One region of the Ruegeria sp. HKCCE4148 genome, then DNA from elsewhere that is predicted to be linked to it. Evidence: riboswitches for the same ligand, from Rfam matches in the RefSeq annotation. Region 1 holds a riboswitch; each other region holds the start of a gene.

Region 1 (7,794 bases):
CCTTCCTTAGGGGCAATCATTGCGGCAGTTTCGACCACGTCAGCTTCAACACCCATTATCGCCGCGACATCGGCAGCAGGCATGGTGACTTCTGCCACATGCCCCGCGCCCAAGTCTGCTTTGAACGTGTGTTCTACCGGGTTGGTCGGGGTGTAAAGGAAGAAACCATCTGTATCGGTCAGTGTTCGTCCCAACTCAGCACCATCGGGCCCGTACACGATGACTTTTTGGTTTTGCGCCATATCGCCGTTTGAAAAGCCCAATTCGCCTTCGATTGCATCGCCTGCAGGAAAGACCCCTGCGATAACTTTGTGGGCCAGCGCAGGAAGCGGCATCAGTGACAACGCAAAAACAACGAGCAGTTGCCTCATGCCGATGCGCCTTTATAAAAGAGTTCTGGTTTAACCTGACGAGCCAGTAAAATGGCGAACCCGGTCAGAACCGCTTCGACGGCCATGACAGGGACGTGAGCAAATAACACAAGCTTCGCAGCCGGCAGGAATTCGTCGCCCGACAGCGCCAGCGATACTGCGACAAAAGCCGTCGTAGCTGCGATTGAGAAAGCGCCGCCTATGCCGCCCCAAACTGCTCCTTGAACAGGCGTGCCCTTGGCGATCAGACGACCGAAGATTATCCATGTAAGCACCGCCGGAAGGGCGATGTTGACTGTGTTGATCCCAAGCACTGTCAGTCCTCCAAAGCCGAAGAACACAGCCTGAAGCAGCAAGCCAACAAAAAGCGCCGGAAAGGCCGCCCAGCCGAGCAAAAGCCCGGCCAGACCGTTCAGGATCAAATGCACAGAGGACGGGCCGATCGGAACATGGATCAGTGAGGCGACAAAAAAGCTGGCTGACAACACCCCGGCAGTGGGAATGCGATCCAGGTCCAGCGATTTCAGCCCCATGGCGATCCCGCCTGCTGCCGCGATTGCGCCGCCAATCACAACAGGGTTCGAAAGGGCTCCGTCCACAATATGCATATGGGTTACTCCAGATCCCAGGCGCGGATCCAGATCACAGCGTCCTGACTTAGTTCTTTGCCTTCATGTTCAGTCTTCGGGCCCGAACCCAACGCTGCGAAACCCCAGTAGCCTGCTTTTGGCACGCCAAAGGTGAAATAGCCGTTTTCGTCCGAAATTGCGACCAGTGCGCCGCCTGGCAGTGGGGAAGCAGTTGCGTTTTTTGCGCCGTTTCCGGCCAAGTCGGGTTCCGCGGCCATGTATTCGATTTCAATCTCTACGCCAGCCACTGGGTTGCCCTCGCTCAATACACGTCCCGTGAAGGTCGAGCCAGCGATGATGTTATAGGGCTTGTTCAGCGGCAGTATTTCGGTAGCCAAACCTTGCGGCTGGTCCCAGTCGGTGGGCAGCTCGTTTCGGTTCAGATATGCCTTGGTGACCTGCTGGATATAGATATCCTCAGATTCCTCGTAATAAGGCGCAGGTACCGTTACCACGACGTAATCGCCAGAACGTTTCACTGGAACCGAGCCCAAAAAGGCCTTGGCCGTGTTCTCGGGGCCTTCGAACGTGGTTTCTTCCAACGTACCCAACAAATCGGTCTTTTCGCCGTTGTGGATCACATAAAATTCTTCTGGCTTTTCCAGGGTCATCACGTGCCCGGCTTCAAACGGATGCCAGAAGACCAACTTGACCGGAACGTCACCAGGACGATCAATCATGGTATCTTCGGTGTATTCCAGCAGGAAATGAGCCTGAGCCATCGCAGGCAATGCAATGGCAGCTGTTGCCGCCAACAAAAAGTGTTTCACAAACAAGTCCTTCTCACGTCGCGCCTTCCCCGGCACGCATTGGTTTTTGACATTGGGGAATGCGAAACCATTTGCTCAAATAGGCAAACAGTTTCGGCGCACACCCCGTCGCCGACGATCAACGCCCATTCCGAGGGCGCATGTTCGGCAGGTCTCCTGACTTGCGGGTCAAAACGCTTGGCTGGCCTTCCCGGGCATATCCCAGTGGCACGATCAGCCGCGCTCGCCGCTTACAGTTGCGGGGGCAGTTGCAGAATTGGCGAAGAAAAAGCCGCACTGCATTCCCTATTGCCTCCGGGTGAGTCCCCGGAACCGAACATGGCGCGTTGATGGCAGAAAAACTTGTACACGGTCAACTCTCGTTTGCGGCATCGCTTAGGGCAATACCGAATTTCAATAAGGTGTTTCTGCCGTGTAGTTGCGGCTCGGTGCATAGAGGTGATCAGTGTCACTGTCTGACAATCAGTGCGGTGACCTCAGATTTGATGCCGAAGCATAAGTATCCCGGCTTGTGAAACCAGAAATTTACAATACGCACAAAAATTGGACTTTTCCATTGCCGAAACCGGTTTCGGAAACGCAAAATGATGGAATGACAGCGAATCTCAACACGCGACAGCGACAAATCCGATCCCGGCGCGCCTCGGCGACTGGACGGGTGAAGCTTGATGAACTGGCCGATCAACTCGGCCTTTCGAAAAGCACGGTGTCGCGGGCATTGAATGGGTATTCCGACATCTCAGAATCAACGCGAAAGCGGGTTGAGGTGACGGCGCGCAAGATGGGGTATCGCCCGCTCAGCCACGCTCAGGCCATCCGAACGGGGCGCGTGCGTGCCATTGCAATGGTCATCAACAGTGAAGAACCGGATCGGCACAATCCGTTTTTCCAAGACTTTCTGGCAGGGGCTTGTGAAGCTGCCAGTGCGTCTGACTGGACGATGACAATTTCGACCGCGAAGTCGAAACAGGACATGCTGAACATGCTGGGCCGTTTGGTTGAAGAACGTAAGGCCGACGGATTTATACTGCCGCGAGCCGAAGTCGATGATGCGCGCGTTGGATACCTGAAGGACTTGCAGGTGCCGTTCATCCTTTATGGGCGGACTGGCTATGGTCAGGTCGGGTTTCAGGACGATACGTCGTGGTTTGATATTTCCGGCGAAACAGCCATGAGCGACGCGGTCGAACGTCTGGCCCGTTTTGGTCACAGCCGTATCGGGTTTGTCGGCAGTGATCCAAAGTTCAACTACAGCCACCTGCGTCGGGATGGCTATGTCGACGGGCTTAGGGACGCAGGATTGCCAGTTGATCCCGAATTGATACGCGAAGGGGCCCGCACCCGCGAAGAAGGGGCCGCTGAAGCGCGCGCTTTATTGCGTCTTCCTGTCCCGCCGACCGCGATTGTATTTGCGACAGACCAAGCGGCACTGGGAAGCTACTCTGTCTGCGCAGAATTTGGCCTTGAGATCGGGCGCGATGTCTCGGTTCTTGGATATGACGGGGTCCCGGAATGCCAATACGCCAGCCCCGGGCTAACGACGTTCAGCGTCGACTCTAAACGGGCAGGTGAACGCCTTGCTACGATGCTGATACGTCAGACCCGAGGAGAAGAACCCGCAACTTTGCGCGAACTCAGTCAGGCGGTGCTGATTGAACGCGACTCTGACGGACCGCCGCTGCTGACCTCGAACGAGTTGGCGAAAAAAATCAAACGATCCATGGAAGACAATCGGGGAGGAAACCGACCATGAAACTTACACCAAAAGCAGCCAAGCTGATGCTCGGCTCTTCGTTGGCAATGGCGCTGACGGCAATGTCGGTACAGGCGGACACGATCCGTTTCTGGACGACCGAAGAGCAGCCCGAGCGTCTGGCGAAACAACAGGAAATGGCCGACCAGTTCAAGGCGCAGACCGGCACGACCGTTGAGGTGATCCCTGTCACAGAAACAGATTTGGGCACCCGCGCGACAGCAGCTTTTGCCGCAGGTGACTTGCCAGATGTGGTCTACCACCCGTTGCAGTACGCCCTGCCGTGGGCCGAAGCTGGCATTCTGGACACCGAAGCTGCGACCGAAGTGATCGAAGAACTGGGCGCTGATACTTTCGCTCCGGGTGCTTTGGGCATGGCTGCGTTCAATGGTGAAACCGCCTCGGTTCCGGTGGATGGCTGGACGCAAATGGTTGTGTACCGGAAGGACCTTTTTGAAGAGGCCGGTCTGGAAGCGCCCGACAGTTTTGCAGATATTCAGGCCGCACTTGAGGCGCTGCACAACCCGCCAGAAATGTATGGCTTTGTCTCGGCCACAAAAGTTGACGAGAACTTCATGAGCCAGGTGCTGGAGCATGTATTCCTGGCAAACGGCGTCAGCCCGGTTGGCCCCGATGGCTTCCAGCCGCTTGATGAGGCCAAGACCACCGAGGTTTTGGATTTCTACAAGGCCATTTCCAAAGCCTCGCCTCCGGGTGAACTTTTCTGGAAGCAATCGCGTGAGCTGTATTTCGACGGTAAAGCCGCGATGATCATCTGGTCGCCTTTCATTCTTGATGAACTGGCCGGTCTGCGGGACAGCGCCCCTCCGACCATCAACGACGACCCGACATCGCGCGATCTGGCCAGCAAGACCGGTATCGTGACCAAATTGTCGGGCCCGTCGAACCCCGATGGCGCGGCCTGGGGCGACGTGCGGTATTTCGGTATCACCAATGATGCGGACACCGACGCGGCCATGGAATTCGTAAGGTTTGCCATGGATGACGGCTATACCCAGACGCTGGCCATTGCGCCTGAGGGTAAGTTCCCCGTGCGCCGTGGTAATGCAGACAATCCGACTGCATTCTCTGAAGCCTGGGCGGAACTGCCTGTCGGTGTCGACCGTAAGGCCCCTCTGGGCGAGTTGTATGAACAGGCGATGATCGATGAGATCGTCGGTGGTCTGGACGTGGCGCAGCGTTGGGGCGTAGCCGAGGGTCAATTGGCGCTGGCGTCGAAAATGATCAACTCTCAGGCCATCAATCGTGTTGTACGTCAGTACATTGATGACGAGATCGACGCAGCCGCAGCGGTTGCAGCCATGAACGAAGAACTGGCGAAGGTTCAGTAATCAAGTGGCATCTGCAGCGGCGTGCGCGCCGCTGCACTTAACCCTTCGAGGTACCCCATGACTTCGGCCACCCCACCGACCGGAACCGGGGCGTTAGCCAAACGCGAGGCGCGTCTGGCCTGGACGCTGCTGGCTCCGACCGTGATCAGCGTATCGCTTGTGGTGATCTTGCCTTTGCTGGCAATCTTCTGGATCAGCTTCAAGCCATTTACCCTGTCCGATCTCCGCCCACCCGCACCGGTTGTGCGTGAAAGCCTGCGCGGATCGGGCGACGATCTGCGGATTGAATACCGTCTGCGCAACTCTAGTCAGGAGATCGCAATCGACGGCGTCACCCTTAGTGACGTTCTGCCCGACGGTGTCGTTGCGGGGGACGTTGCCGCCCCCTGCGTTTTGGACGGGCAGGACCTGTTTTGTGACTTCGGCACTCTGGAAGGGGGCCAGCGTGAGCGTATCCGCATTCCTGTTGCCGTCGACGGCGATCCCGATGCCTTTGAAGACGTGGTCGAAGCGTCAGAACCGCGTTTGACTGGTAGTGGACCGAACGTTCTGACCAACTTTGAATTCAGCCTCGAAAACTATGCTCGCGTCTTTGACGGAGCTGAGTTCTGGGGCGTGCTTTGGGTAACGTTGTTTTACACGGTGTTCGGGACCATTGGCGCCTTGGTTATGGGCCTGTTTGCAGCGCTTTTGCTGAACAAGAGCGTCAAAGGGCAGGGGGTCATCCGGGGCCTTTACTTGTTTCCCTATGTCGCTCCTGTCATTGCGGTGGCCTTTACCTGGGTCACGCTGTTTGATCCGTTTTCGGGTTCAGCCAATGCGCTCTTGATCCAGATGGGTCTGACCAGTGCGCCGATCAACTTTTTCGGCGAACGCCCTCTGGCACTGATCATGGTCACGGTGTTCGAAATCTGGCGCTATTTCCCGCTGTCTTTCCTGTTCATTCTGGCGCGGATGCAATCCATTGATAGCAGCATGTATGAAGCCGCTGATATGGATGGAGCGTCGCCCTTCCAGAAGTTCTGGTTGCTGAGCATCCCGCAATTGTTGGGCATCCTGTCGGTACTGTTCCTTCTGCGCTTTATCTGGACGTTCAACAAGTTCGACGACATTTTCCTGCTGACCGGTGGTAATGCGGGTACCCGCACACTGACTGTGAATGTCTATGAGCAGGCGTTTGCGATCTCAAACATCGGGGCAGGCGCGGCGGTGGCCGTGGTCATCCTGCTGTGCCTGATCGCCTTCAGCTTTGTCTTCTTCCGCTTCATCAGCCGTGAGGAGGGTTTGTGATGCGCAAAGGTTTCATCACTGGCCCGGTTCTGGGCGCACTCTGGTTGGTCATCATTTCAACCACCGTTTCCGTCACCATGTCCTTCGCCACGGGCGCAGCGTTTCGCCCGCAGGTGGGGTTGAGCCTGATCTGGGGCGCGGTGGCAGGTCTTACCTATGTTGCGTTTCCGGCGCGTCATGCTCCGGCGCGTTTGGCGATCTCTGTGCTGCTGGGTTTGTCTTGCCTAAGCGGTTTGGGTCCCGTTCTGATTGGTCCGGATACGACGCTGCAGGCAAGCCTAACTACTGTCATCGCTGTTGCGGTTGTCATGCACCTGTCATTGGCCGAGATCCTTAAGGAACTGCCCTTCACCGAACTGACACGCCATGAATTCGAAGATGCGGTGATCCGCTTTTGCACCGGATTCGGGTACATCTTTTTCACGGCAATTGTCGTCATCCCCTTCTATGTGATGGTGATGACCAGCCTGAAATCTCAGCAGGCGCTATTGCAGAACCCGCTGGATTTTTCCGTTGATCTGAGCCAGGGCACTGCACTGTTCCGCAGCTATACCGAGCTGTTCCGCGACTTCAATTTCGGCACTTATCTCTGGACGTCCTTCTACGTCTCGGTCCTGACAGTATTCATCACGTTGCTGTTCAGTGTCCCCGGTGCCTACGCGGTGGCGCGGTTCCGGTTCAAAGGGCAAAAGGCGTTTTCGCGGTCGATCCTGCTGATCTACATGGTTCCGATGATCGTTCTGGCGCTGCCGATTTATATCGCGTTTTCGCTTACGGGCCTACGGAACTCGATCCTCGGCATTGTCATGATCTACCCGGTCACGACGATCCCCGTCGCGCTTTACATGCTGCAAGGCTATTTCCGTGGTCTGCCCACCGAAGTGGAAGAGGCTGGTCTGATGGATGGTCTGTCGCGTCTGGCCGTGATTTGGAAGATCACCCTGCCGCTCAGCCTGCCTGCGCTGGCCTCGGTCTCGCTCTATGTCTTTATGATCGCCTGGAATGAATTCTTGCTTGCCTTCATGCTGCTGGACGATCCGTCGAAATTTACCCTGACCCGAGGCGTCACGATGCTGAACTCCTCGGAAATTCCCCGACAACATCTCATGGCTGGCGCGGTAATCGCCACTTTGCCGATCATGGCGTTGTTCCTGGGGCTTGAACGTTTCATGACCAAAGGCCTGACTGCGGGGTCCGTCAAAGGATGACAGAAATGAATCAACATACGAACCACAACCGCGAAGCGCGCAATATCCTGATTGCCAATGATCGCGGGGGTTACACAATCCCGACCGAGGGGCTGTATCCTTATCAGTGGAACTGGGACAGCGCGATTGCCGCCGTGGGCTTTGCCGAATTCGACATCGACCGCGCCTGGACTGAGGTCGAGACGCTTTTCTCGGGCCAATGGGCGGACGGCATGGTGCCGCATATCCTGTTCCACAAGCAAGACGACGGGTATTTTCCAGGCCCGGATGTATGGGGTTGCAACGGCCCGATCCCGTCGTCGGGTATTATTCAGCCACCCATCGCAGCAACGATGGTTCGCAAAATTTGGGAGCAGGACAAAAAGGTGGGCGACCAGCGCCTGCGTGCCCTCTTTCCAAAGCTTTTGGCCTGGCATCGTTG
Region 2 (7,794 bases), on a different contig from region 1:
TTTCAACTTTCTATCGCGGTAAAACCTCGATGGTTCAGGTTCTGACCGCAGAAATCGCGGCCCCTTGTCGGCTGGCTATTGTCGGACGACGTTCTGAGGTTCAGGAATTTGCCACGAAATACGGTTTGACCGTTCTTCCTGATCTGGACATTTTTGTTGAAGAGTTCGCCCCCACCAATGCCGGCGTGGCCGAAGTGGTTATCACCCCGGACAGCAAACTGATCGGGAAATGCCCGCGTGAGCTTTTGTTCCGCAAGACTTATGGCATGTCGCTGCTTGCCATTCACCGAGGGGAAGAAACGCTCAGCCACGTTGAGACTGAAGATCACGAATCCACTCAGATAGGGCTTGAAAAGTTCCATGCCGGGGACATGCTTGTTGCGCATACCCGTTGGGACAACCTTATGCGGATCACGCGCGATCCCGATTTCGTTGTGGTGACAACCGATTTTCCACAGGATGAACTGAGGCCGCAGAAGGTCGGGTGGGCCCTTGCCTTTTTTGCCATTTCATTGTCCCTAATCCTGTTCACGGACGTGCGCCTTTCGCTGTGTCTTCTGACCGGGGCAGCCGGAATGATGTTGACCCGCGTGCTTAGCGTGGATGAGGCCTATCGTGCCGTTGGATGGAACACCGTCTTCCTGCTCGCCTGCCTCATACCTTTGGGACAGGCCGTGCAGAACACCGGCACAGCTGCATGGATCGCACAGCAAATCATGGTCATTCTTGACGGCTGGCCACTTTGGTCGCTTCAAGCAGGCATTGCCGTTCTGGCAACAGCGTTTTCATTGGTCATGTCGAACGTTGGCGCCACCGTTCTGCTCGTACCACTGGCCGTATCAATTGCCGTGGCTGCAGGAGGCAACCCAGCAGTCTTTGCACTCACAGTCGCCATATCAACCTCGAACAGCTTCATCATCCCGACCCATCAGGTCAACGCACTGATCATGGGTCCGGCCGGATACAAGGTCATGGATTTCGTACGCTCGGGCGGCATTATGACTGCTTTGTTCCTGATCGTTTCGTTGGTGATGATCAACGTCCTGTACTAGCGTAGCAATCGGGGCCGGATTTATGGGCTGACCAACCCCGACTGCCAATGACACCTCACTGGAAAGCCCAGGCTGGACCTTTACGCCGGACCTCGCCCTTGCGGAACAACCTCGTACCCTGGCTCTTCCGGTTCATCATCTTCCATCTCCGGCGGGAAACCGGGGGCTGTGATGTCCAGGCCTGTCGCCTCTTCCAGTCGTTTGATGATATTCGGCGACAGCTCGCGATCCCCATACCGGGCAATGCCATCTTCAAAAATCTTGATCATGACCGGGTTCATTTCCAGAGGCACCCCGGCGCGGTCAGCGACCTCTTGAAACAGACCAATGTCCTTTTTCACCAAGTCCATAGTGAAAGAAATATCGCGCGATCCGTTCAGGATGACCTGACTTTCCGTTTCATGCACAAAGGACGTACCGGACGAGATTTTTATCGCCTCGTATGTTGTGTTCAGATCCATCCCGGCAGCCTTTGCCGTGACCAGCGCTTCGGCGCAGGTGATCAGGTTGGCCGTGGCCAGATAGTTGGTCATCACCTTCAAAACCGAGGCAGAGCCCAATTCACCAGTGTGCAAAACACGCCGCCCCATGGTGGTCAGAAACGGCAGAATTCGCTCAAAAGTCGCACGATCACATCCCGCGAAGATCGAGATATTGCCGGTGGCCGCCCGGTGGCACCCGCCCGAAACCGGGCAGTCCACTGCCGCGCCTCCGCGTTCGATCACCTCGGCCCCCAAACGCTTGACTTCGGCCTCATCGGTTGTCGACATCTCCATCCAGATTTTGCCGGGGCCCACTTCGGGCAGCATCTCTTGCATGACCGCATCTGATGCCGCAGGCGATGGCAAGCAGGTGATGACGGCATCGCAATCGCGCATCAACTGTGCCGGACCTTCGGCTGCCTTTGCGCCAAGGGCGACGAACTCGCCCACCAGATCCGCGTTCAGATCATGCACTATCAGATCAATCCCGTTTCGCAGCAAGGAACCCGAAAGCTTGCCGCCAACGTTTCCCAACCCGATGAATCCTACTTTCATATGTCGCCTCTCCCTGCTGGCTTGTACCCGTCATGCGATCACGGATTTATCTGACCATTCATGCCGCCCAACGACAACCACAGGTCGCTTTTCACACCCACACCCTGATGTTACGCGCAACGCGCTTGACAAGCGGGCCAGCGGTGCCGCATGACCCATTCGTTGGTGTCGGCAAGAGCCGATGAAAAGGGAATGCGTCAACGGATCTTCCGCCAAACGCAGCCGCCCCCGCGACCGTGACCGGAGAGGGTGCCCAATGCCACTGGCCAAGGCCGGGAAGGCGGGACATCCGACAGAGGACCCTGACGTACCGGGCCTCTGACATCCGCAAGCCGGGAGACCTGCCAGCACCCGAAGTTGAAACCGGGCGGGGTGTTCCGGTATCGGGTCCATGTTGCAACACGTGGCCCGCTTGAAACCCCGTCCCCCGCGAAGAGGATTTGGGGGGATGAGAGACATGACTGAGACCACACCGGTCGAACTGCTGGTCTGCACGACCTGCCGCCGCGGGCTGCCCATCGAAGACGATGCGCAACGCCCCGGCACTTTGCTGCACCAGGCATTGGAACAAGCCGAACTGCCTGAAGGCATCACCCTGAAACCTGTCGAATGCCTTTCGAACTGCGATCAGGGCTGTTCTATCGTGCTGCGTGGTGGTCCCGATCGCTGGACCTTCGTTTACGAGAACCTGAACGAATTAGACCATGTCGATGTAATCGTCGACGGCGCAACCAAGTATCTGGCCACCGAAGATGGCCTGGTGAAATGGCGCGAGCGCCCTGAACATTTCCGCAAAAACTGCGCCTCGCGCATTCCCCCGATTGGAGCCTGACATGTCGAATCTCGAAAAACTTCCCGTCACCGTGATCACCGGCTTTCTGGGCTCGGGAAAAACAACGCTGGTCAAACACCTGATGCAGAACCCTCAGGGCAAACGTCTGGCCGTCGTCGTCAACGAGTTTGGCGATGTGGGCGTGGATGGCGATATCCTGAAATCCTGCGCCATCCCGGATTGCCCTGCGGAAAACATCATGGAGTTGGCAAACGGTTGCATCTGCTGCACCGTCGCGGATGACTTCATCCCGACCATCGAGGCGCTGATGGCGCTGGAACCGCGCCCCGAGCATATCCTGATCGAAACCTCTGGCCTCGCCCTGCCAAAACCGTTGTTGAAGGCGTTCGACTGGCCGGATATCCGCTCAAAGATCACTGTCGATGGCGTGATCGCTCTGGCCGATGCCGAGGCCGTCGCCGCCGGTCGCTTTGCCCCGAATGTCGAAGCTGTCGATGCCCAGCGCCTCGCCGACGACTCGATCGATCACGAAACGCCGCTGTCCGAAGTGTTCGAAGATCAGATCTCGTGCGCCGACATTATCCTTCTGACCAAGCCTGATCTTGCAGGGCCCGAAGGTGTGGCCAAGGCCAAAGAAGTGATCGCCGCCGAAGCCCCTCGCCACCTGCCTGTTGTCGAAGTCGCCGAGGGCGTTGTGGATGTCCGCGTTGTACTGGGTCTGGAAGCCGCAGCCGAGGACGACATGGATGCGCGTCCGTCGCACCACGACGGTCACCACGATCACGAGCATGACGATTTCGAAAGCACCATCGTCGAGTTGCCGGAACAAACCGATCCAGCTGATCTGGTCGCCAAGATCGAACGTCTGGCGACCGAGCTGAACATCCTGCGGGTCAAAGGTTATGCGGCAGTACAGGGCAAACCCATGCGCCTGCTGGTTCAGGCTGTGGGCGCACGCGTCCGTCACCAATATGACCGCCCATGGGGACCAGAGGAAGAGCGCCGTTCGCGTCTGGTTGTTATCGCCGAGCATGACGACATCAAAGAGGCCGAAATCCACGCGATCCTCGCGGGCGTCACCGAGGCTGCCGAGTAAACCATGCACGTCGTCTTCCGCGAAAGCCACGGGCTCGAGGAAACCGAGACCCCAACCGATCTGGGCCAAAGCCCGGCGGATCTGGTTGTTTTGTCCTTCTCGGACAGCGACCTCGGCGCTTTCGCGGCGGGCTGGCATCGTGGCGGCGGAACCGAGGGGCGAATGCCGACGCTTCGATTGGCCAATTTGACCGCGCTCAAACACCCTCTGTCCGTCGACACCTATGTCGAGCAGACGTTGGACGGCGCCAAGGGCATTCTGATCCGCCTGATTGGCGGCGTGCCTTACTGGTCCTACGGCTTGCAACAGGTTCTGGCGCTGGCGCATGCTAAGGGCATCGCGCTTGCCGTTCTGCCCGCGGACGGGCGAGAGGATACGCGGCTGGATGACTACTCTACCCTGCCCGTTTCAACGCTGCGCCGTTTGGCCCATCTGTGTGACACCGGTGGTGAGGTCGCAGCGCAAGCCGCATTGGCCCAGATGGCCTTGGCAGCAGGGCTTTATGCCGGGCCGGTGATGGGCGCAAAGACCCTGCCTGAATGCGGCGCATGGTGCCCGGATCGCGGTGTAATCCCAACGGATACCGCGTTCGAAGGCGACGCAAAACGTATCGTCGTCACGTTTTACCGCGCATATCTGACGTCGGCCGACACTGCCCCAGTCGCAGCTCTGATCCGCAGTTTGCGTGCGCGCGGATTTGCGGCAGTGGGCCTGTTCGCACCTTCGCTCAAAGCGCCAACTGCTGCCGATTGGTTGCGCGAGACGCTTGGGGCGTTGACCCCCGCTGCCATCATCAACGCAACGTCCTTTTCGGGCAAAGGCGCGTCGGGCACGTCTCCGCTGGATGCCGCCAATGTGCCGGTGTTTCAGGTCGCTCTGGCCACCTCGCGCCGCAAAGCCTGGGCTGAGGCGGAACGCGGTCTCTCGCCTGCCGACCTTGCCATGCATGTTGTCTTGCCTGAGGTAGACGGACGAATTTCGGCGGGCATCGCCTCGTTCAAAGAACCGGGCAAACGCGATCCTCATCTGGAATACTCCCGCTTTGCCCATCGGGCCGAGGCCGAACGGATCGAAGCCATTATCGACCGGGTATCAGGCTGGCTGCGCCTGAACGACAAACCAAAGACGGATCAGATCCCGGCGCTTGTGCTGTCGACCTACCCCGGGAAAGACTGGCAGATGGCCCATGCGGTGGGTCTGGACGCGCTGGCATCCGCCGAGGCGATGCTGTCCGATCTCCAGAACGAAGGTTATGACACCGCGCCAGCAGAACCGATTGCCGAGACTCTTTTGGACGCTCGGATTTCATGGCCGCTGGACGAGTACTTGCAAGCGCTGACCTATCTGCCCGAGCAATTGCGAACCGACCTTCGAACGGTTTGGGGCAAATGCGAAGACGATCCGGCCTTTGCAGATGGCGCGTTTCACTTTACAGCTCTACGCCGGGGCCAAGCTCTGGTCGCGCTGCAACCCGAACGCGGAACACCGGAACTGCGCGATGACGATTATCACGACCTTTCGCGCACGCCCCGTCACAGCTATGTCGCCTTTTATTTGTGGCTGCGCAAAGGTCTTGGTGCGGACGCGCTGATCCATATTGGTGCGCATGGCACATTGGAATGGTTGCCCGGGAAGTCCGTTGCACTGTCTGCTGATTGCTGGCCCGAAGCGCTGATCCGCGACCTGCCAGTGATCTACCCCTTTATCGTCAATGACCCCGGCGAAGCCGCGCAGGCCAAGCGTCGGATCGGGGCCGTCACGCTGGGCCATATCCCACCGCCGATGAAGGAAAGCGGGACGCCGGACCGGATGGTGCGGTTGGAGTCGCTGCTGGATGAGTTCTCGAACGCAGACGGGTTAGACCCCAAGCGCCGCGACCGTTTGCAAGAAGATATTCGGGACGAAGCGCAGGCCATCGGGCTGGAAAACGATCTTGGGCTCGATCAAGCCACCTGCACAGCCGAGGCGATCACCCGGATCGACCGTTTTGTCTGTGACATCAAGGAAAGCCAATTCGGCGACGGGCTACATATCTTTGGCCGCGTGCCCGAAGTGACAGGCAATTTCGACCCAACGGCTTCGGCCCATGCCGAACGAAGTGCTCTGATCGACGCGCTCGGGGGCAAAAGGATCGAGGCTGGCCCATCCGGCTCTCCCTATCGTGGGCGGTCGGACGTGCTGCCGACAGGGCGGAACCTTTATACAACCGACCCACGCTCGGTCCCAACCCGCGCAGCATATGCGCAGGGCGTCAAACTGGCTGAAGAGCTTGTGCGCCGTCATCTGCAAGAAGAAGGCGATTACCCCAAAGGGCTGATTGTTGACCTGTGGGGCTCAGCCACCATGCGTACTGCGGGCGAAGAATTCGCCATGGCGCTGCATCTTCTGGGTGTAAAGCCTGTTTGGGACAAAGGTTCAGAGCGTGTATCTGGCATCGAGGTGCTTCCGATCACGGATCTCAGTCGCCCGCGACTGGACGTGACGTTGCGCGTGTCGGGCCTGTTCCGTGATGTGTTCCCGACCCTTTCGGCGCTGTACGGTCAGGCCGTTCGTGCGCTGTCTGCGCGCGACGAAGCGCCGGACTGGAACCCCTATGCAGGCTTGGCCCCTACGGCCCGCGTCTACGGCCCGGCGCCCGGCAGTTATGGCGTCAACATGACCCAATTGTCCGAAGTCTACACCGACGAAGCGCGCGTCCAGGCGGGCGAGGCTTGGCTGGAAGCCAGTTCTTTCGCGCTGGAAGGCGAACACATCGCACAGGACAAAGACGGTATCACCCAGCGCGTGGCCAATGCTGACAGCTTTGTTCACCTGCAGGATCTGACCGAAACCGATCTGCTGCTGGCCAATGACTACGCTACGCATGAGGCCGGATTTGCGGCAGCCAAGAAAATCACCGGTGGTAGCGTGCAGCTTTACCATCTGGACAACACAAACCCCGAAATCCCCCGCGCCCGAACCCTGCCGGAAGAGATCAGCCGTGTCGTTCACGCTCGCGCCGCAAATCCCAACTGGATCGCAGGGATGCAACGGCATGGCTTCAGGGGCGCAGCTGAAATCGCGGCGACGCTGGATCACATGGCATCCTTCGCCCATCTGTCCGGGACGGTCGCACCACATCTGTTCGATCTTTACCACGATGCCACTTTGGGCAACGAAGAAGTGGACACCTTCCTGCAAGAGGCCAATCCCCTGGCCCATCAAGCAATGCAGGACCGGTTCCGCGCGTTGCTTGAGGCCGGGCTTTGGAACACCCGTCGAAACTCGATCCGGGCGGATCTGGAGGGCCTGACATGAGCGCTCCTATCGTGCAGGGTTGGTGCCCCGGTGCCCATCGTCCAATGATGTCTGGTGACGGATTGGTCGTGCGGGTCCGGCCCCGGCTTGCACGACTGACAGCGGATCAGGCGCTGGGTCTGTGCGACCTTGCAGATCGGTTTGGCAACGGGTCGATCGACTTGACCAACCGTGCCAATCTTCAATTGCGGGGCGTGGAGGACTATGACCATCAGCCGCTGCTTAAGGAGCTTGCAGCGCTGAACCTTCTGGATGCGGAACCCGGCATCGAGGTGCGACGCAATATTCTGGTCACACCGCTGTATCAGGCTGGTGATTTGACTGCGCGCCTCACCCAGGAACTGATCGACCGGTTGGCAGAGTTGCCTGCCCTGCCCGCCAAGTTCGGCTTTGCCATCGACACCGGACCCGCGCGGCTTTTGAACGCGGATTCAGCGGATATTCGTCTGGAAACGGGCGTTGACGGCCTGATCCTGCGCGCCGATGGCTGCGAAACTGGGCGACCTGTGACCGAGGCCG
Region 3 (7,794 bases), on a different contig from region 1:
GCTTTTTGAGTTTGACGGGAATTACGCGCCCGAAAACAACATCGATTTCCGCAGAAATGGAACGTTTCACTTTTGCATTCAGGACCCTGACATCGAAGGTCTGGTCGAAAAGATTGTGCAAGCCGGTGGAAAACAGCGGATGCCGATCCGGCACTATTATCCCGGAGAAAAGCCATACCGCATGGTCTATGTTGAAGACCCATTTGGTATCGTATTCGAACTCTACAGCCACTCGTATGAGCTGACCTACTCGTCTGGTGCTTACACCTGAAGCCTGCGAGCATGCTTTGATAAGCGTTAGGGCGACAATGCAGTTGTCGCGCTGGTCCAACACGACCCGCTATATTTCCTTTCGCGCCCTGAGTGCCGCGGTGATTGTCCCGTCATCCAGATAATCCAGCTCTCCGCCAATCGGCACGCCCTGAGCCAGTGAGGTCAGGCGGACCTGCCCCTCCAACTGATCGGCGATGTAGTGGGCTGTGGTTTGGCCATCGACGGTGGCGTTGAGCGCAAGGATAACCTCTGTGATCCCTTCGGCCAGAACCCGATCCTTCAGGCGCGGGATGCGCAATTCGTCCGGGCCAACTCCGTCCAGCGCCGACAGCGTGCCGCCCAGAACGTGATAGCGGCCCTTGAACACGCCAGCGCGTTCCATCGCCCAGAGGTCGGCCACGTCTACGACGACGCACAGCTCTCCGGTTGCGCGGTCCTCGCTGTTGCAGATGTCACAGATATCGGTGGTGCCCACATTGCCGCAATTCAGGCATTCCCGAGCGGTGATTGCGACCTGCTGCATCGCGTCTGAAAGGGGCGTCAGCAGCAGGGCGCGTTTTCGAATCAGGTGCAACACCGCGCGGCGGGCCGAGCGGGGGCCAAGGCCGGGCAGTTTGGCCATCAGGTCGATCAGATTGTCGATGTCGCTGTTCGAACTCACGGTCTGTCCTGCGTATCGCCGGAGGGAAGCTCCGGCGAATCCAATTGTGAAATGATGAAAATCAGAACGGCAGCTTGATGTCTGCGGGCAGGCCCATGCTTTCGGTCAGCTTGGCCATTTCAGCCTGAGAGCGCTCGGCAGCTTTGGTCTGCGCGTCCTTGATGGCAGCCAAAATCAGGTCTTCGACCACTTCCTTGTCGTCACCGTTGAATATCGACGGGTCGATGTCCAGACCTTTGAGCTCGCCTTTGGCGGTCGCCGTCGCCTTGACCAGACCAGCCCCGGATTCACCGACAACCATCATGTTGTTCAGCTCTTCCTGCATTTCGGTCATCTTTGTTTGCAAGTCCTGCGCGGATTTCATCATCTTGGCCATGTCGCCCAGACCGCCAAGCCCGCCGAGTCCTTTCAGCATAGGTATTCTCCTGTGTCTCTGTTTGGTCTCTAGATACGGCCCGTCGAAGCGCGGCACAAGGGTTGTCCCGCCGGTCGGAGAGGTCTTTCAAACCACGCGGACGTCGTGCAAGCCGTCTGTCTCGGTAACCGAGCAGCAGATCGATTTCAGGGTTCTTGGATGGTCGTAGTCCCAGGGACGACCGCGATGCATTGTTGCGCGCTCGTCCCAGATCAATACATCGCCGACGGACCAATGGTGCGAATAGACGTATTCGGGCTGCGTGCAAAACGCGATGGCTTCGTCCAGTAGGGACTGACTTTGTTCATGCCCCATGCCTTCGATGGCAAAGGCGTGCGAGGCGATGAACAGGGCTTCTTCTCCGGTTACCGGGTTCGGCCAAATCGCGCGCCATGGGCGATCTGGCCATCGCGTCATTTTTGGCAGCGCAGCGAGGTCGGCTGAAATTTTTGAACGGGAATGCGACAACCGGTGCCAGATGATGGCGTCCCTAAGAACGGATTTCAGACGATCTGGCATATGCGCCCAAGCGGCGCGGGTCGATGCGATCTCGGTTTCGCCGCCGGATGGCGGGACGACTTTTGCCGTCAGAATATTGATCAGCGCCGGCGTCGGCAGGAACGTGCTGTCTGTGTGCCACAACATGTTGGCCTGCAAATCCAACAGACGCAGATCGTCTTTCGCACGCAGCCCATCCTTGGTTTTGTTTGTCAGTTCGGGAAGCTGAAACTCAACATCGCGACCCGCTGCCATGGCTTCACGGTTTTCCAATGGCCCAAAAAGTTCGGCAAGGCGAATGTGGTCCGCATCAGATATCGATTGGGCCGGAAACAAAAGCACAGAGCGGGTTTCGAATGCGCGCCGGATTTCCGGAAAGTAACGCTGTTTGGTAACGTCGCGCAAATCTAGGTCGTGAACGACCAATCCGAAACGTGGGTGCAGTGGTGATGTTCGCATGAAATCCCTCCCTGGCATCATGGAAGGGTGTACCTGTTTGAAGGGTCGATCTGCTTCGTTTGCGACACGGGATCGAGCGCTTTCGGGTCAGTCTTCTTCGAACGGGTCCCACTCATCTTCAACTTCAGGAAGCGCTTCGGTCTCGACCTGGGCGGCGCGTTGTTCCGGCGTCTCGATCTTTGTGATCTTTGCCTTGGGGAATTGCGCCAGCACCGCCTGAACCAGAGGATGCTTTTCAGCTTCGGCCTTCAAGGCCAGCTCGGCCTCATCTCGCACTTCGGCAATTGTCGGCGTATCCCCGTTCGAGACGATCGAGACAGCCCACCGGTTTCCGGTCCAGCGTTGCAGGGCAGAGCCCAGCCGGGGCGCAAGGTCTGTCGGTGCATTCGTGGCTGGGGTGAACTCGATCCGACCGGGCTGATAAGACACAAGTCGCACGCCGTTTTCCACTTCAACCAGAAGCTTCACGTCGCGGTTGGCGCGGATCAGTTCGACCACGTGCTCAAAGGTCGGGTACCGGGCCAGGGCCGTCTGAGCATCCTGTGCCAATGCGGCAACCGGCGCGCCGCTTGAACCACGTGGGGCCGAGGCGTATGTGGATGCGGGGGTGGCGCTGGCCTGCGCGGGTGTTGCACCCTGCCGAGACATCAAGGTGCCGCCGCTAGGTCCACCTGCCGGAGGCGGCGGGGCGTCCTGCAGCCGTTTGACCAGTTCTTCAGGGCTGGGCAGATCAGCAACATGGGTCAGGCGGATAACGGCCATCTCAGCGGCCATCATGGCATTGGGCGCGGCCGAGACTTCTTCGAGCGCTTTCAGCAACATCTGCCACATCCGGGTCAGAACGCGCATCGGCAGGGCCTCTGCCATGTGTTGGCCACGGCTCCGTTCGTCCGGAGAAACGGTTGGGTCTTCGGCGGCGTCTGGCGTGATCTTCACGACGGACACCCAATGTGTGATCTCAGCCAGATCGCGCAAGACAGCCAATGGGTCAGCACCTTCTGCGTATTGGCCGCTGAGTTCTGTCAGTGCGCCTGCGGCGTCGCCCCGCAGGATCATGTCCATGAGGTCCAGAACGCGGCCACGGTCCGCAAGGCCCAGCATTGCGCGAACCTGTTCGGCAGTGGTTTCACCCGCCCCGTGCGATATCGCCTGGTCCAGCAGCGAGGTTGCATCCCTTGCAGACCCTTCCGCGGAGCGCGTGATCAGCGCCAGCGCATCTTCTGCGATCTCAGCGCCTTCCGCTGACGCGATCTTTTGCAGAAGGCCGATCATATCCTCGGGTTCGATCCGGCGCAGGTCAAAGCGCTGGCAGCGGGACAGAACTGTGACCGGCACCTTGCGGATTTCAGTGGTTGCAAAGATGAACTTCACATGCTCGGGCGGTTCCTCAAGCGTCTTGAGCAGCGCGTTGAAAGCGCTGGTCGAAAGCATGTGGACCTCATCGATGATGTATATCTTGTAACGCGCGCTGGCGGCGCGATAGCGGACACTGTCGATAATCTCGCGAATATCGTTCACGCCAGTTCGGCTGGCGGCGTCCATCTCCATCACATCGACGTGGCGGCCTTCCATGATCGCCACGCAGTGTTCGCATTGGCCGCAAGGTTCGGTCGTCGGGCCGCCATTACCGTCGGGCCCGATACAGTTCATACCCTTGGCGATGATCCGTGCGGTGGTGGTTTTTCCGGTGCCGCGAATGCCGGTCATGATGAAAGCCTGCGCAATCCGGTCCGCTTCGAACGCGTTTTTCAGGGTGCGCACCATGGCATCCTGACCCACCAGATCGGCAAAGGTTTCCGGGCGATATTTGCGGGCGAGAACCTGATAGGCGGGGCTGGGCGTGTCGGTCATGTTTTCTCGGTCGGATTCGGTGCTTCGGCTCAGCGTAGTGGTCGCTGCCTTCCGCGTCCACTGCGAGGCGCGATGATTTTTGATTTAGATTCTGACCGGATTCGCACTAAGCTGGTCCAACAAAATTTATGGTGCATTTTCGTTAAGAGTTCTTGGTGGAGGACACTGGTTTATGTCGCAACTGGTTATCTATGCCCTGCAAGTCGCGGGGGGTACACTTGCCCTGACATCGATGCCCGGACGGGGCGGGGATTATGAAAGGGATCTGGATACGATTGCCGCATGGAAGCCGGGGCTGGTTGTTTCAATGACAACGGACGTCGAGATGCTCCAAAACGGGGCGCAGGAATTCGGCAGCGATATCCAAAGCCGCGCCAGCCGGTGGGTGCATCTGCCGATCGAAGACTTTGGCGCCCCTACGCCTGCAGTTGAAGAGGCGTGGCCCTCGATCAGCGCGGCCGCCCGGCATGCTTTGACGGGTGGAGGGCGGGTACTGGTGCATTGTCGGGGCGGCTGCGGCAGGTCGGGAATGGTTGTTCTGCGGCTGATGGTCGAATGCGGCGAACAGCCAGACAAAGCCCTGGAGCGTTTGCGGGCGCTGCGTCCTTGTGCCGTGGAAACAGACGCCCAATTGGCCTGGGCAGCACAGAATTTTCAGGCTCAAGTCGTATAGTCTTAGGCCGAAATCTGTTCAGGCGCGTGCACGGGTTTGCGAGGCCGCAGCTTTGCAACCTCGATCATCGCGCAGGGTGGGTCTGTAATGATGCCGGATGGCAAGGCGCTGAACGTGTTTCCAAAGATCAGATCGGCGTAAGCGTTCAGGTCCTGCGGCTCTGCTTCAGGCTGTGTATCGCAAAAGATGCGAATTCTGTCTGATTGCGCTCGGAAAGTTGCGTGGCATCCTTGCGTGCAATGTGACAATTCACTGCCACCTTCAAACTCGAACCCGTCGCTTGTGGCGGCTGTGGCCTGCTTCATCGCCTCGGAAATTGAGCGTGCCAGCCGCGCCAGGGCAGGGCAGGTTTTGCCCGTCCGCTGACACACCGTTGCACTGTATTCATGCGTCTTCGTCTTCCAGATCATCCTGCGCCCTCCGCGCGTGGTGGGCAGGAGAGTTGGGTCAGGTGGGACGGCAACGTGCTGTCAGGACCTGCCCGGACACCCCGCCCGAGTTTCGGTTTCAGTTCCGATGGCAGGTCTCCTGACTTGCGGGTCATGGCTTTGCCGACCTTCCCAGCCCTAGGGGCCAGTGGTGTTTTGGCATCGCTCACCGCTTACAGTTGCGGGGGCAGTCGCGGATTTGGTTTGCGCCCGGATGACCAGACTGAACCGCACCGTGTTCCCTTTTCATCCCGACCCCTTGTGGGGGACAGGAACCATCACACAATCGCTAGCGTCTGATCCGGTTCCGAGTCAAGCTGATCTTTTACCCCGACGTGTGGTCATGCTGGATGGGGGGAACGTTCCTCTTTAGTGTTTAAAATATTGAAGCCAAGCAATTCAGTTTTTCAGTGCAGGGTCAGGGATCATGTTGGACGCAGAGCAGACGGTGTTGGCTGAAGATTTCCTTTTCCCATCCGGGTCCACGACCCTTGCAGCACGGTTGTACCGACCGCTGTCAGAGCCTGAAACCGTGGTTGTGCTGAATAGTGCAACGGGTGTGCCGCGCGACTATTATCGCCACTTCGCACAGTGGCTAGCGGCCGAGCGGGGTATGGCGTGTCTGACCTATGACTACCGGGATTTCGGGCATTCTCTGACCGGCCGTATGAAGGATGCGCGTGCAACAATGGCGGATTGGGCTTTGATCGACATGCCAGCGGCGCGGGCGGAAATGCGCAGGCGTTATCCTGATGCGCAGCAATGGACCATTGGTCATTCCGTTGGTGCGATGCTGGGGCCTGTTCAGCCCGACATCGACCAAATCGATCGGATGATTTGCGTGTGTTCGGGGCTCGTAACCCTCAGTGATCACCCATGGCCTTACCGTGGATTGGCCGGTGTTTTCTGGTATGGACACGCACCGGTACTGGTCAAAGCACTTGGCTATCTGCCGGGAAATGCGATCGGGTTTGGTGCGGACTTGCCGGGCTCGGTCTACTGGCAATGGCGCGAATGGTGCACGGCTCCTTTGAATTATGTACCTGAAATCGGACAAAACCTTCCTGAGGCGCGTTGGGACGGCTCCGGTAGACCCGTGGATTTGTTCACTTTCGAGGACGACCAGATGGTCCCGCCCGAAGCTGTCTGGCGGCTTGCCGACCTTTATGGCGCCGAGGCTAAGCGGCACCTGCTTAGGTCTGATGACTTCGGATTGTCAGAGATTGGCCATATCGGAGCTTTTGCTCGGCGTAATGCGGCAGTTTGGCCGAGCCTGATCGCGTGATCAGGCTCGACTTTTGAATTACCGAGTATTTTTCGCTTAACGCCCTTTATGCAGTTTTCGATCCTTCATGACACCCCGCACCATCTTACCGAACGCTTTGTCCCGTGCCCGGGATTGGGCGACGGTTTCCGAGTTGCGCTGATCTTCGCGCCGAAGCTTTCGCCATCGATCCAAGCGGGCAGGGTCAAGCACGCCTTGTTTGATCGCCCGCTGTACAGCACAGCCTGGTTCGGATTCGTGCTGACAATCTGAAAAACGGCAGTTCAGGCCAAGTACGGCGAGGTCCGAGAACACCTCGTCGATACCGTCCTGAGCTTCAAGCAGACGCAATGCGCGCATTCCAGGCGTATCAATCAGCCAGCCGCCGTTGCGCATCCGGTGTAACGCGCGCGCCGTGGTTGTGTGCCGACCGCGAGCGTCGTTCTCGCGAATACCTGACGTCGCCAAATCCTGATCGGTCAAGCCGTTGGACAATGTCGTCTTGCCAACGCCTGACGACCCAACCAGTGCTCCGGTCTGGCCTTTGGGGCACCAGGATAAGACCTTTTCCAATTCCGTTAGGTCTAGCGCGTTGATCGCCAGAACTGTCAGAAACGGGTCCAGAGCCTGCACCTGTTCCGAGAAACGATTGGGGTCATCCGATTGGTCAGCCTTTGTCAGGACAACAACCGGGTAACATCCTGCCTGATGTGCAAGTGCCAGATAACGCTCTAGCCGGGGCAGGTTGAAATCAGCGTTGCACGAACTGACGATGAACAGCACATCGACATTGGCAGCGATCAGTTGCGTCGCAGCGCCTGTACCGGCGGCGCGCCGGTGCAACAGGCTGCGCCGGTCGAGTAGATGTTGCACGCGATTGTCGTCGTCCGTGAGAACCCAGTCTCCGACGGCATAGCTGCCGGTCGATTGATCAAGGGTCAGCAATGGAGATTCGCCCTGCGGATTCAGCCCGATCAGGCGGTCCCTATGAACGGAAGCGATGCGAAAAGGCGTGCACGAAGGATGAGCCGCGTGTTGCGCGGCAAAGTGAGAGGACCATCCAAGGTCCGAAAGTGAAGAATTCATTGGTCTGCCTGTTGTCAGAAACAGCAATCCCAACGGATGGCGATCGCGCATCCCCGGGTCATGTGTTCAGGCAGTCAGCAAGTAGTGTGAGATCAGAACCGCGCTGCCCGAAGGGTTTTTGTTACAATCATAAAGCCCTCCTGTGGCTAAGGTTCATGAAGTGAGAGGTTGGACATCGACCCAAGC
Region 4 (7,794 bases), on a different contig from region 1:
AGACCGGCTTGGTCATCCGCTGTTTGAACGCCGGGGCCGCAAGCTGCATCTCACCGAAGCCGGACATATCGCTCTGGACCACGCCGATGCGATTTTTGCGACAGGTCAGGAACTTGTGGCAACCTTGCAGGACGCGGGGAATACGCGGCAAGCTCTTAGGGTTGGGGCACAGTCCACCCTTTCTCGCAACTTTCAGATTCGTTTTTTGCGGCCCATTTTGGCGCGCGCAGACGTCGAGGTTATTTTAAGGTCCGGTAGCCCAAGCGAGTTGCTGGAGGGGCTCGAAACGCTGAATTTCGACCTGGTCTTGATGAACCACGAACCCGCAAGCGACAGTTTGACCAGCTTTGTCACTCATCATTTGGCCGAACAACCGGTGAGCATCGTCGGAACCCCCGATCGTCTGAAACCGACACGTTCAATACGGGATCTATTGGAAGAACAACCCTTCATCCTGCCCACAACGAACAACAGTGTCCGCACGGCTTTTGATGCCATGGCCAGCCGCATGTCGGTGCGCCCTCAGGTGGCAGCCGAGGTGGACGACATGGCGATGATGCGGCTGCTTGCACGGGAGGATATCGGGCTGGCTCTGGTGGCTCCGATCGTTGTTCAGGATGAGTTGATTTCGGGTCGTCTGGTCGAGGCGCAAGAGCACCCGAAAATCAAGGAAAACTTCCACGCGATCACGTTCAAACGCCGGTTCCCGAACCCTTTGGTGCAAGAGCTCTTGTCGCATGGATCGGACACGCAGGACGGTGTCTGAGGTCAGTCACCACGCGCGGATTTGAACAGGTACAGGAAAACAAAAAGAGACCCGATAGACGTTGTCACGATACCCACGGGCAGTTCCTGTGGGGCCAAGAGCAGGCGGGACAGAATATCCGACAGCGTCAGCAGAATCGCCCCTACGATGGCCGAGGTAATCAGCAGGTTTCGGTGCAGCGTACCAGCAATGCCGCGCGCAATATGAGGCACCATCAGCCCAACAAATCCGATGACACCAGCCACGGACACAAAACTGGCCGTAGCCAACGCAGCCACAAAGAACATTCGGAATCGAAGACCCTGGACGGGAATTCCCAGTGACGACGCAGTGAAATCTCCGGTCAAAAGGGCATCCAGCCAGCGACTGCGATAAAGCGCGTAGCTTAGGATCAGGGCAAGCCCGGTCAGGACCAGTGGAAAGGTCTGCCATCGGGCAAGACCCAATCCGCCCAGCATCCAGAAGATAACCGAATGCGCCGCACGACTGTCGCCGGAAAAAATCAAATAATTTGTAATCGCGGAAAACAGGAAAGACACAGCCAAACCGGCCAGGATCAGCTTTTCCGGCGCACTTGTGCGCAAACCCTGAACCAGAGCCAGAACAATGCCAGAGGCTATTAGCCCCCCGCAAAACGCCGCCAAAGGCAGGGTCCAGACCCCCAGCACATCGCCAGTGACCGTTATGACAAGAACGGCCCCAGCCGCCGCCCCCGAGGACAGGCCAAAAAGGAACGGATCGGCCAGATCGTTGCGCGTGGTTGTTTGCAAAACCACGCCAACTACGCCCAGCCCTGCGCCGATCACAGCGGCGAACAAGGCTCGGGGGAGGCGAAGGTCGAAAACGATCCGATGCACCGGGGACATTTCACCTTCTGTCAGGCCGGTCCCCAAGCCAATGGCGGTAAAGACCTCGGCCATTGGGATCGAGGTTGTGCCATAGATCGTAGACAGCAGCAAAAGGGCGGTCAGAATGACCGCCCCCAGCAAGATCGATCGGCCCAAATGGACCATGTCAGTTGGTCTCCGGATGCATCGCATTGGCCATCTTTTCAATGGCTTCAATATTTGCCGGTCCGGGTGTCAATTCCTCGTAACGCAGGCCGATCCAGCGCGCGTTCTTGACTGCATCGGTTTGTGACATGACAGGATGATCTTTCAGAAACTGGAAGGTATCTTCTGCACCATTTCCTGTTTGATAGTCCAGTAGCACCAGGAATTCCGGGTTTGCGGCTGCCACGGTTTCCCAAGAGGTGCGACCCCAGCTGGTATCCATGTCATGTGTGACGTTTACACCCCCCGCAGCGGCAATCATGGCGTCCGGGATGGCGAATTTACCTGCGGTAAAAGGCGCATCTGCCGGCCCGTCCAGCAGGAAAACACGAGGTTTATCCAGATCGGCGGTTTTTGCCTCAAGGGCATCCAACTGGACTTTCCAGCCCAAGACAAGGTCTTCCGCCTTAGCCTCGACACCCATCACCTGGCCCAAACGCAGGACGTCGTCAAACAGCAGATCCATGCTGGCTTCGGGGCGGTCTTTGTTCAGGTGCACGCAGCTTTCGGTCAAGACCATGGTCTTGATGCCAAAGGGTTCCAGCGTGTCTGGGGTCACTTCGCCACCTGGCTGCATTCCGTAATACCAACCAGCGAAAAACATATCGGGTTCGACAGAGACAAGGTTTTCAACTGTAGGATATTTCGGAGCCAACTCGGGGATGTCGCCGCGCTGTGCATCAAAATCCGGGCTGGTCTTGTACCAGCCTGTGATGCCGGTCAGGCCGACGATCTTGTCTTGCAGACCCAAAGCAAACGCCATGTCAGTCATGTTCATGTCGTGAACAACGAGCCGTTCTGGCGTTGTTTCAAAAACCAGTGGCTCGCCGCAATTGTCCACTGTAATGGCATCCGCGGCTGCGCCGCTTGCCAGGCCAGTGAACACAGCCACAGGCCAGAGTTTCTGCATCATTGTAAGCTCCTGTTATGATGACAGTTTACGTTTTCGAATATCCAGAGCAGGGATCATGCGGCCCTCATGCTGGAAACACAGATAATCCACTCCAAACGTGTCGCGGACACGATCCGTTGTCAGAACATCGTTGACAGGGCCAAACCCTGTCAGACGTGTTGATTTCATTAACGCCACATGAGTGGCAAATTCCGGGATCATGACCAGATCGTGGACGATCATGACAACCGTCACGCCCAATTCAGCGACCAAAGACAACATGTGCCCCTTGGCATCCGGGTCTAGGTGATTGGTCGGCTCGTCCAGAAACAACAGAGACGGGTTTTGAGCCAGCGCACGTGCGATATGCGCCCGTTGCCTCTCACCCCCCGATAGCTGACCCATAGGTTTGCGGGAAAGGTGCATTAAACCCGTTGTTTCCAAAACCCGGTCAAGATCTTCCCTGTGCTCAGACGCGGACTTGTCAGCCTTGATCGGAATTTGGCCAAGTGCAACATAGTCGTGCAATCGCAACCGACTATCCGGCATTTCCTGTTGGCCAACCACAGCGATCGTCCGCGCGCGTTCATGGGCCGACAAGGTGCGCAGGCTTTGACCTTTTATCTGCACATCACCCAGCGCAATACGTTCGATTCCGCAAAGCAGCTTGAGCAGCGTAGTCTTCCCAGCCCCATTCGGTCCCGCAATCGCCAGAATTGATCCTTCTTCCAAGCCAAAGGACACATCCTGAAGCAGCACATCACCGTTCAAGGCATAATATTCTAGGTTTTCGACAGCCAGGAAACTCATGACGACCTCTGCGATGGCAAGGCAGGCATGCGCGACAAGGTTTTGGTGAACAGTGTTAGCGGGCGGTCAGTTGCGTTTGTCCAACCATCGGAACTGAGCTGATATTGCCCGGCGAATTCCACCACTGCATCCAGATCCTGTTCCGAAACGATGTCACCAAACAAATACTGCGCCTTGCCCGGTGCCTGAAAACCGACGGTGGTTGGCCGGTCGCAGCCCGCCATGCACGCGACCTCCCGGATTGCAAACCCTTCGGGCAGTTTTCGCGCCAATGCGCCACTCACTTGATCGGTGGACATCGCGCCTGTGCATGTCGTGCATACAAGTAGGAAATGATCTGCAGTTTTCGTCATTGTGCGCACCGGTTACCGCTGATCAAACTACAATACAATGTTATAACATTACTATTTTGAGAATCGCGATCTTTTCGCGAGGCCACAGCACAATAGGTATTGGGGTTGAGGATAAAGCTATCAGTCACCTGTTGCATTGTCCGCTCTGCTTGAAACCAAGCGCGGACAGAAGGTGCCAAAAATGGAAACACGCGAAAACCGTGCCATCAAAGCCTCCTTCCAGGACGCCCCGCCCCGGGTTGGTTAAACATCGGATGGCAGGTCTCCTGACTTGCGGGTCAAAGCTTGGCCCACCTTCCCAACCCTTTCGGGGTCAGTGGCGCAGTGGCGTCGCTCTCCGCTTACAGTTGCGGGGGCAGTCACGGACTTGGCGCAATACAGCGCCGCACCGTATTCCCATTTTCATCCCTTTCGGAACCATCCAACTCAGCTAGGCTGGCGGTGCTGGACTTGTCAAGAAGGAGAAGCAGTCGAGCCGATCCAAAACATCTGGGCGCGGCTCACATTCACGTTGGCCGGTTCTAGCCTGGTTGATATCAATAGTCGGAAACCAACAAGAAGTCCGGCGCAGCGTCTTCTTCGATCTGTGAAAACCGAGGGATGGAATCTTCGAAGACATTATCCGTACGGTCATCATTCACAGTCGAAACCTCTCCAATAAGGCAATCGCCGTGTTCTGCCCAGAATGCGTGCCAGACACCCGGCATAAGGGTCACGCTTTGCCCCGGTTTCAGCCGCAAATGCTCACCTGGTTGCAACGTAACAGGGCAGGCATCGCTGGGTACCGTCACTGGCGTGTTCCGGTCGATGCCCCCGTCAGGGTCAGATGCGTAAATCTCCAGCACCAGATCACCCCCGCCGCGATTGATGATGTCCTCGGCCTTTACGATGTGACGATGCATCGGAGACAGTTGTTTATCTTTCGAGATCAGCAATTTTTCCGCATACAACATCCCGCGACCTGATTTCAGATCATTCACCTCACCATTGCGCAGAGTGAAGAGGAACAGGCCGAGTTCGTCAAACCGACCCTGAGCGTAATCGGTGATGTCCCAGCCCAGCCCCCGACTGCGGATCGTTTCAGCTACAGGACTTCGCATCTGATCGGGCGACCAATCGGCAAAAGGTGGTAACACGGCTCCAAAGGATTGTATGAAAGCCTGCGCTTCGGACTTGATGCGGTTAATTTCGGATCGTTTCATTGGTTTTTCCAAGAATTAAAGCTCATGCGCCCAGGGCGGCTCGGCCCCGGCACGGGATACGGTTACAGCGGCGACTTCGGCTCCCAGTTCCATGGCCGCGCGCAACGCTTCTGGGGTCAGGTTTCGCACGCCTTGTTTGGTCAGTTTCTCAGCACGGCTGAGTGCGGTGAGCACACCAGCATTGAACGTATCGCCGGCACCGATCGTGTCTACGACCTGCACCTGTTTCACCGGCACCGAAACCTTTGATCCATCTGCCAGATACCCATGTGCGCCATCACCGCCCCGGGTCACTATCAGGGCCGTTGGCCCGGCCTGCAACAACAACGCGGCTTTCGCCGACTCGGGCTCGGTACCGGGAATGATCCAGTCCAGATCCTCGTCGGAAACTTTGACGATATCGGATTGCGCGATCATGTGGTTCAGGCGTGTTCGAAACCGGGCCTGATCCTCGATGAAGCCCGGACGGATGTTCGGATCCAGCATCACCGCACGTTCGCCACCATGACGCTTCAACAATGACGCGTAGGCATCCGCGCAGGGCTCACACGCCACACTAATACCCCCTAGATACAAAGCAGAGACTGCTGGAAGCTGATCTGGCATATCTTCCGGCGTCAACATACGCCCAGCCGTGTTTTCATCGACAAAGCTGTAGGTTGCGTGCCCATCTTGAAGTTGAACAAAGGCAAGTGTGCTGGGGCGATCCGAGACGATCACATGCGATGTATCAACGTGACTGGCGTTTAATGCGGTGATCAACTGCTGGCCGAACATGTCCGTTGAAATGCCCGTCAGCATCCCCACAGATACGCCTAGACGCCCCATGGCGACTGCTGTATTCAGGATCGCCCCGCCGGTATGCGGAACAAAGCCGTGCGCACCGAAAACTGTCGGCTCGGCGATCATATCAATCAGGGCTTCCCCGCAACACAAGATCATTCGACAGTCCTTTCCTGGAGTTCTTGTGGGGCACGTCGCTTAACGCTTGAGGGCGTTCTTGCAAAAGTTGTTTGCACCAATGATGCCAAATTCGGCTTGTTCTGAGACGTACAGGTTCAATGACTTTCGCAACTCACTAAAACGTCCACCGCCGTTGAACGCATCCTTAAAGTCCTGATCAAAGAGCCAACGGTTTTTCTCGGCGACGCCGCCCACAAGAAATACCCCACCGGCAGGCATCAGAGTAACTGCCATGTCGCCCATAAGTGCGCCCAGATGCGTGGTGAACATCTGCGCTGTTTTGACTGCGATGGGGTCCGAGGCATCGCGGGCTTCGGCCAAAATCTCTTTGGCAGAGCGCAATGAAGGCTGTGCGTTTCCAGCCGCCAATCCAACGGCTTGATACAGGATGGGCAAGCCCGTTCCGCTGAGGAACATTTCCGCTTCCAGAGCCAGGCTGTTCCCGAAAAAGCATTCAGGTGCAATTCGGCGGGCTGCTTCAAAGATCTCTACCTCGTCGCGGTGACGCGGATACAGTCCCACGTGGCCGCCTTCGCCGGAAACCGTGTGATAATGCCCTTCAGAAAACAACAAAGCTCCGACACCAAGCCCAGTGCCGGGGCCAACCACCAAACGCGTGCCCACAGGCGGTTTCGCCTGACCTTGCAAAACCGAAACTTCGTTCTGTTTGACGTCAGCAACTGACCAAGCTGCCGCTGTGAAGTCATTAATAACAAAAGTATGCTCCGCCCCGGTCGCCTGCGCCAGTTCAACCTCGGACAAGTCCAGATTAGCGTTTGTAAGACGGATGACTCCGTTTCTTACAGGACCAGCCCCAGCAGCAACGACCGCCTGAGGATTTGTGCCAACCTCATCTCGCAGAGAGTGAAATGCGTTCAGCAGATCGTCCAATGTGCCCGTAGGGTGCTTGCGCAGGTCCGTTAGCTCGCCATTTGTCACAACGCCAAGACGGGTGTTTGTTCCGCCAATGTCTGCAACCAAATTCCAGTGTTCATGCACAGAACCAGATGGTTGCGCTAACGGAAGAGAGACGTTCTGCCCCTCTGAAAGGGCGGATTTCAGCGCCGCGAACGACGCTTTGGGCGTTCTTTCCAGAGTTTCAAAATCCACGTCCACCAGTCCAAACCTTTTCTCGTACCCGAAGGCCCATTCGTAATTGTCCAGCAGAGACCAGACAAAATAGCCTTTAACCGGAACACCTTGTGCCAAAGCGTCCAGCACGGCTGCAAGGTGTGTATCAAGATATTCGATACGGTCCTCATCCCGCACGCGCTCTGCGCTCGCCATTCCGTTTTCGGTGATATAGATTGGTAGCCCGCCCGTATAGTCCTTCTGTGCTCGAATAAGAAATCGGGTCAGGGCGGAAGGGTCAATTTCCCACCCCATCTGCGTTTTTGGCAGTGGTCCGGGAACATCGGTCAAACTGGGCCACGCGGTATCGCTCGGGGCAATCAACTTTCGGGTGTAGTAGTTCAACCCGCACCAATCGACCTGAGTCCCAATCGTTTCAAAATCGTCCTGCCAACCAGATGGCAAGTGTGGCTCAAGCCCATCCAACACCAGTTTGGGGTACTGTTTCTTGAAGACGCCACCAAGAAAGAACCGATTGTAAATCGCATCATACCGGTCCGCAGCAAGCCGCGCCTCGACGCTGTCATCGGCCGGGTCTGCCCATTCGAGGTTGAACACCGCGCCCAGATTGCTCATCCCAAGACTACGCATGGCCTGAATGGCGCGACCATGCGCCAGCAAAACG

Evidence for each region. A riboswitch is a leader RNA that binds a small molecule or an ion and turns the genes downstream of it on or off. The one in region 1 is predicted to bind cobalamin.
Region 2: it holds a riboswitch for cobalamin, as region 1 does, so the genes downstream of both, I9187_RS04630 (DUF1636 domain-containing protein) here and I9187_RS17500 (DUF4198 domain-containing protein) in region 1, are expected to answer to the same signal.
Region 3: it holds a riboswitch for cobalamin, as region 1 does, so the genes downstream of both, I9187_RS02445 (hypothetical protein) here and I9187_RS17500 (DUF4198 domain-containing protein) in region 1, are expected to answer to the same signal.
Region 4: it holds a riboswitch for cobalamin, as region 1 does, so the genes downstream of both, I9187_RS08010 (DUF1636 domain-containing protein) here and I9187_RS17500 (DUF4198 domain-containing protein) in region 1, are expected to answer to the same signal.

What each region holds. Positions count from the first base shown of each region.
Region 1 covers NZ_JAEDOS010000008.1:7,415-15,208, forward strand. Annotated here, with positions in the region: gene I9187_RS17490 (cobalt ABC transporter permease) at 1-371, opposite strand, end outside; gene cbiM (cobalt transporter CbiM) at 368-979, opposite strand; gene I9187_RS17500 (DUF4198 domain-containing protein) at 985-1,770, opposite strand; cobalamin riboswitch at 1,899-2,102, opposite strand; gene I9187_RS17505 (substrate-binding domain-containing protein) at 2,363-3,523, shown strand; gene I9187_RS17510 (extracellular solute-binding protein) at 3,520-4,875, shown strand; gene I9187_RS17515 (sugar ABC transporter permease) at 4,933-6,165, shown strand; gene I9187_RS17520 (carbohydrate ABC transporter permease) at 6,165-7,373, shown strand; gene I9187_RS17525 (hypothetical protein) at 7,379-7,794, shown strand, end outside.
Region 2 covers NZ_JAEDOS010000001.1:941,142-948,935, reverse strand. Annotated here, with positions in the region: gene I9187_RS04640 (SLC13 family permease) at 1-1,052, shown strand, start outside; gene I9187_RS04635 (NAD(P)-dependent oxidoreductase) at 1,133-2,089, opposite strand; cobalamin riboswitch at 2,236-2,453, shown strand; gene I9187_RS04630 (DUF1636 domain-containing protein) at 2,547-2,921, shown strand; gene cobW (cobalamin biosynthesis protein CobW) at 2,923-3,978, shown strand; gene cobN (cobaltochelatase subunit CobN) at 3,982-7,275, shown strand; gene I9187_RS04615 (cobalamin biosynthesis protein CobG) at 7,272-7,794, shown strand, end outside.
Region 3 covers NZ_JAEDOS010000001.1:481,036-488,829, forward strand. Annotated here, with positions in the region: gene I9187_RS02415 (lactoylglutathione lyase family protein) at 1-271, shown strand, start outside; gene recR (recombination mediator RecR) at 341-934, opposite strand; gene I9187_RS02425 (YbaB/EbfC family nucleoid-associated protein) at 996-1,349, opposite strand; gene I9187_RS02430 (TauD/TfdA family dioxygenase) at 1,437-2,306, opposite strand; gene I9187_RS02435 (DNA polymerase III subunit gamma/tau) at 2,394-4,190, opposite strand; gene I9187_RS02440 (protein-tyrosine phosphatase family protein) at 4,330-4,830, shown strand; gene I9187_RS02445 (hypothetical protein) at 4,833-5,240, opposite strand; cobalamin riboswitch at 5,331-5,553, opposite strand; gene I9187_RS02450 (hypothetical protein) at 5,686-6,543, shown strand; gene rsgA (ribosome small subunit-dependent GTPase A) at 6,580-7,608, opposite strand; RNA gene ffs (signal recognition particle sRNA small type) at 7,767-7,794, opposite strand, start outside.
Region 4 covers NZ_JAEDOS010000002.1:594,734-602,527, reverse strand. Annotated here, with positions in the region: gene I9187_RS08030 (LysR family transcriptional regulator) at 1-766, shown strand, start outside; gene I9187_RS08025 (iron ABC transporter permease) at 769-1,779, opposite strand; gene I9187_RS08020 (ABC transporter substrate-binding protein) at 1,781-2,731, opposite strand; gene I9187_RS08015 (ABC transporter ATP-binding protein) at 2,744-3,520, opposite strand; gene I9187_RS08010 (DUF1636 domain-containing protein) at 3,517-3,873, opposite strand; cobalamin riboswitch at 4,112-4,310, opposite strand; gene I9187_RS08005 (D-lyxose/D-mannose family sugar isomerase) at 4,410-5,075, opposite strand; gene I9187_RS08000 (carbohydrate kinase) at 5,091-6,017, opposite strand; gene I9187_RS21895 (ROK family protein) at 6,057-7,037, opposite strand; partial or broken gene I9187_RS21890 (GH1 family beta-glucosidase) at 7,083-7,794, opposite strand, start outside.